DNA from 2 places in the Planococcus sp. S3-L1 genome. Region 2 is predicted to be linked to the other one. Evidence: a T-box and tRNA genes for the amino acid it is inferred to sense, from the RefSeq annotation. Region 2 holds a T-box; the other holds one or more tRNA genes.

Region 1 (2,472 bases), on a different contig from region 2:
AAGGGACAGTTGGATGTTTCGAACAGGTACTTCGAAGCCGTAAATTGTCACATAAGCAAGAATCGCGGCGACGGTCATGATGAGCAATCCACCTATAAGTGACACGGTTTCGACCTCGAACAAAGCATAATAGAAAATCAGGAGCGGCCAATGCCACAAATAAAACGCATACGAAATACTTCCGAATTTCACTAAAGGCTTCCAGCTGAGCAATTGGAAAGCACTGAAATGGGTCGAATAATTCCCAGCAACGATAATCAGGACAGCGGACAACACTGGCCATAATGCAGCGTAACCTGGGAACAGCTGGGATACTTGCAAGACGATGCCGCAGCTAATCAATCCGATTAACCCCATCCACCCTAAAACCCAGGAAAGACGTGAGGAAATCACTATTTTATGAATGGTTAACGCAAGGATTCCACCTACTCCAAATTCCCATACACGTGTGAAGGTATGGTAATAAGCAACTGGCTGATTGACAATCGTTAAGTAAACAGAATAGCCGAAAGATGCGATCGCAACTACCGAAATCACGATGATCAGCATACGTTTAATGTGATTGCTTGAGAAAAGTCTTAATAAAGTAATCGCCACAAAAAACAGCAATAACCAAACTAAGTAAAACTGAAATTGAATGCTCAACGCCCAAAAATGCTGAAACGGAGAAGCACTGTTGTTCTGAGCCAAATAATCTACAGAATCGATGGCAAGCCGCCAATTCTGAAAATAAAACGCCGAAGCTAAAAATTCGTTAAGTGTTTGTTGCTTTGTAAACACTGGCAATATGTATAGACCCGCAATTAAAGTTGTAATACTAATTAGCCAAGCTGTAGGCAACAATCGTTTCATCAGTTTGACAATATAAGAAAAGTACAATACTTTGCCATTTTTCCGGTACATAGACAATAAAGATGTTGTGATCAAAAATCCCGATACAACAAAAAAGACATCTACGCCACCTGAAACTCGATTAAACCATATATGATAAATGGCTACTAGTATCGCCGCAATTGTACGCAAGCCTTCCAATTCGGGGCGAATACGCCTTTTGGTTTCCATAAACTTTCGCCACTCCTTATTATTGATAAATAGTTGAATACAATTGTATCATATTCTTAATTTCTCACTTTTTTTCTGTAAATTAGATTTATTCGAGTCGGCAATAGACCTACAAACAGACATGTTGAGCGTCCTTAATACTTTTTCTACACACAAAACCTCCACACCGTTTAATAAACGATGTGGAGGTTTTGTTCGAATTATGTACATTCCTATAATGTCCCAGGAGGGATTCGAACCCCCGACCGACGCCTTAGAAGGGCGTTGCTCTATCCAGCTGAGCTACTGAGACGAAAGCTTTCTTAGAGACTAGACGGTGGCACAAGATTTCGCTTGCGGCTTTGCTTTTCTATTGAAAGACAATTTTAATTATAGAAATGATTTGAAGAAAAGTCAATGCTATTTTAAAAAAACATTAAAATAAATGAATTCAGCTTTGTTTTTCTTCATCTAACCACTTAGGCATGCGCTGTTGTAACTCGCGCAAGGCATTGCCGCGATGGGAAATTGCAGCCTTTTCGTGAGGCAACAATTCAGCCATCGCTTTTCTTTGTGCAGGAACGTAAAAAATGGGATCATAGCCAAAACCATTATTGCCTTGAGGCGTACTAAGAATAATTCCTTCACAAGAGCCCGAAAACGTTTCAGTCTTCTCGTTAGGTGCTGCTACCGCTAGCACACAACGAAAACGTGCTGTACGTCCGTTTTCAGGCACGCCAGACATTTTCTCAAGCACTTTATCAATATTTGCGCTATCGCTCTTAGCAGCACCTGCATAGCGTGCTGAATAGACACCTGGTTCACCGTTCAATGCATCAATTTCTAATCCACTATCATCGGAAATAACAGGAATACCTAATACTTTCGAAACGGCTTCTGCTTTTAAGATGGCGTTTTCTTCAAAAGTGACACCCGTTTCTTCTACATCCAGGTCTTGTGCTACGTCTAGTAGAGTCAACACTTTATACCCAAGAGGGGCAAGCAAAGCTTCAAAATCTTTAGCTTTGCCTTTGTTTTGAGTTGCAATTACAATTTTTTTCATTGTTCCACAACGACCTTTTCTCCAATACGAGCAGCAATATCACCTAGCGCGCTACGCTGCATCGCAATCAATTGATGGATTCCTGCTTCTCCAAGGTCCAGCAATTCGTTGAGTTGAGCACGTGTAAACGTAGACTCCTCTCCCGTTCCTTGCAATTCCACGAAATGACCTGCCCCTGTCATAACTAGGTTCATATCAACTTCAGCGCTAGAATCCTCAACGTAATTCAAGTCAAGAATGGATCCGTTTTCAGCTGTAACGCCGACACTTGTTGCAGCAAGAAAGTCCGTTACTGGAAATGCCGGAAGCTCTAGCTTACTAATAGCCATTGTCATAGCGATAAATGCCCCTGTAATCGATGCTGTACG
Region 2 (2,472 bases):
TTGCCATATCAACCAAATCTTCTGGATTAATTTCTATATTACTTACGGAACCTGTATGACCGTTACTACTAATTCCAATATTAAACGTCTGTTTTTCACCATCGTTCTCTAGTTTGGAGGTTGCAAAAATAATAGTACCGTTACCCTCTGCCTCTGCAGATAGAGAACCAACTATCTCCTCAATCAATGTACCTGATTGGTATTTTTCAACCCATACAGATACCTCTTTGTATTCACTATTAATACTGAAATCGAAAACAAATGATTTATCTGAAGTAGTTGTCAATATCGCACGTTCTTTCTCTGTTAATTCAACAGCAGAAATAGAGTTTGATTTTTCAACATCATTTGCACAGGCGCTCAAAAAAACGAACGACAGTGCGAGAAGTGTAGTTACTCTTTTCATTTAATGCCTCCTTTTATCTATCTCTTCTATTATCTGTTTATAGTCTAATTGCATTGAATAAACTAACTGAATATTTTTATTATATCGCAAGAAATAGATTTTGACTGATAATTTGCTGGAAATTCATCTTTTTACAAGTTTTGTATTGGTTAATCATTAGTTTTAACGAGTTTATATAAAGAAACAGTATGATAAAAGCTAATCTATGAGAAGAGAAAGCTATTATTCTTCTCATCTTAAAGCCAGAGTAGTCGAAACTAGTCAAGGACAATCTGGAAATTTGCAGAAGGCAAAAGCAACTAAAAAAGCTTCCTTTTTACTGAGTTAGCTATTTGAAAGTAATAATAAATAGGGTCTGTTCTTTAAGGAGTTTGACTTAAGGAAATTAGTAGGGTATGCTAATTGAAAAATATGTAAATTCTATGATGAAGAGAGTAGTTGTAATTAGATCCACTAGCGAGTCAGGGATGGTGAAAGCCTGATAGGTTCTATTACGATGAAGCGCACTTCTAAGAAACTGCCTGAATAATTTAGTAGGGTATTGTCGGGATATCCCGTTATCATGTTGAGCCGGTCCATAATAGTTGGACAATAAGAGTGGTACCGCGGGAAAGCCCGTCTCTGTATAACATATACAGAGACGGGCTTTTTTATTTTTATCTAAAAAAGGGGGAGATTGTATGGATTTATTGAGAACTTACGCTGATGAAATTGCTTCAAGTTTGAGCGGAATGCTGGAGTTTAATGAGGTTGTGAAATTGATTGAACAACCAAAATATAGCACACAAGGAGATATAGCTTTCCCCTGTTTCACATTGGCAAAGCTACTTAAAAAGTCTCCAGTAGAAATAGCAAAAGACTTGGCACAAAAAGTTTCCCATCCTTTTTTTGAAAAGGTAGTGGCGGAAGGTCCGTATGTAAACTGTTTTTATAACAAAACTGTTGTCAGTTTAAAAACAATAAAAACAGTTTTACATAAGCGCACTGAATACGGATCTTCTGATATGGGACAGTCAAAGGTTGTGACTTTAGATTTCTCTTCTCCAAATATTGCGAAACCCTTTTCTATGGGTCATCTTAGATCAACTGTTATTGGTAACTCTTTAGCAAACATATCCGAAAAATGTGGCTTTCAAACAGTTCGAATCAATCACTTAGGTGACTGGGGAACTCAATTCGGTAAATTGATTGCTGCTTATAAAGCTTGGGGGAAAGAAGCAGATGTAAAAAATGAACCCATTAGTGAATTGTTGAAGCTGTATGTTAAGTTCCATGAGAAAGCTGAGGCAGATCCGGCCTTGGAAAATAGCGCGAGACTGTGGTTCAAAAAGCTTGAAGACGGAGATGAGGAAGCGAGAAAATTATGGGAATGGTTCCGAAACGAGTCGCTTCAAGAATTCGCTAAAATTTATAAATTATTAGATATTGATTTTGATTCCTATAATGGTGAAGCATTTTATAACGATAAAATGAATGAAATAGTGAAGTTGCTTGAGGAAAAACAATTGTTGGTGAAGTCAAATGGAGCTGACATTGTTGATTTGAGCAACTATAACTTGCCGCCATTATTAAACGGGAAACTAATTGAATGGTTTAACTGCAGGTATCTGAAGGGTGAATTAGTCGAAGACATTCTTTTCAAAAGCGCTATAGATGAAATCAAATTGGAGGATTTAAAAAAGTTTAAAGAAGAAACTCTTGAAGACTTCATATATAGTCAGGAAGATTTACTAAAAGAACTGGAAGTGTATTCATTCCAACAGATTTCAGGATATATTGATTTTTCAACTAAAGAAGTTATAGATGTTTGGTTGTCTTTGAATAAGGAGTCAACGAGCTCAAATTTATTGTAATACATGAAGATTGATCCTATTTATTTAATTTACATATTTTCAGATTATCGAAAGAGCAGATGTTAAAATGTATTTTTTCCAAGTTCTTATGTGGGAGGAGAAATGATGAATAGTAAAATTCATATCATGGGGGCTGCAGGATCAGGAACAACGACACTTGGCAACTCGTTAGCAAACGTCCTGCCATATACCCATTTGGATACGGATGATTAT

What was found. The T-box of region 2 lies ahead of argS (arginine--tRNA ligase domain-containing protein). A T-box ahead of a tRNA ligase gene usually reads a tRNA of that ligase, here a tRNA-Arg.
Region 1: it has a tRNA-Arg gene. The T-box ahead of argS (arginine--tRNA ligase domain-containing protein) is inferred to sense a tRNA for this amino acid. The anticodon was not compared.

The regions. Positions count from the first base shown of each region.
Region 1 is NZ_JASISN010000003.1:132,203-134,674, reverse strand. Features, by position in the region: gene QMF37_RS04635 (acyltransferase family protein) at 1-1,062, opposite strand, end outside; tRNA gene QMF37_RS04630 (tRNA-Arg) at 1,281-1,354, opposite strand; gene QMF37_RS04625 (XTP/dITP diphosphatase) at 1,493-2,104, opposite strand; gene rph (ribonuclease PH) at 2,101-2,472, opposite strand, start outside.
Region 2 is NZ_JASISN010000028.1:22,335-24,806, forward strand. Features, by position in the region: gene QMF37_RS16960 (hypothetical protein) at 1-406, opposite strand, end outside; T-box leader at 820-1,032, shown strand; gene argS (arginine--tRNA ligase domain-containing protein) at 1,087-2,259, shown strand; gene QMF37_RS16970 (P-loop NTPase family protein) at 2,365-2,472, shown strand, end outside.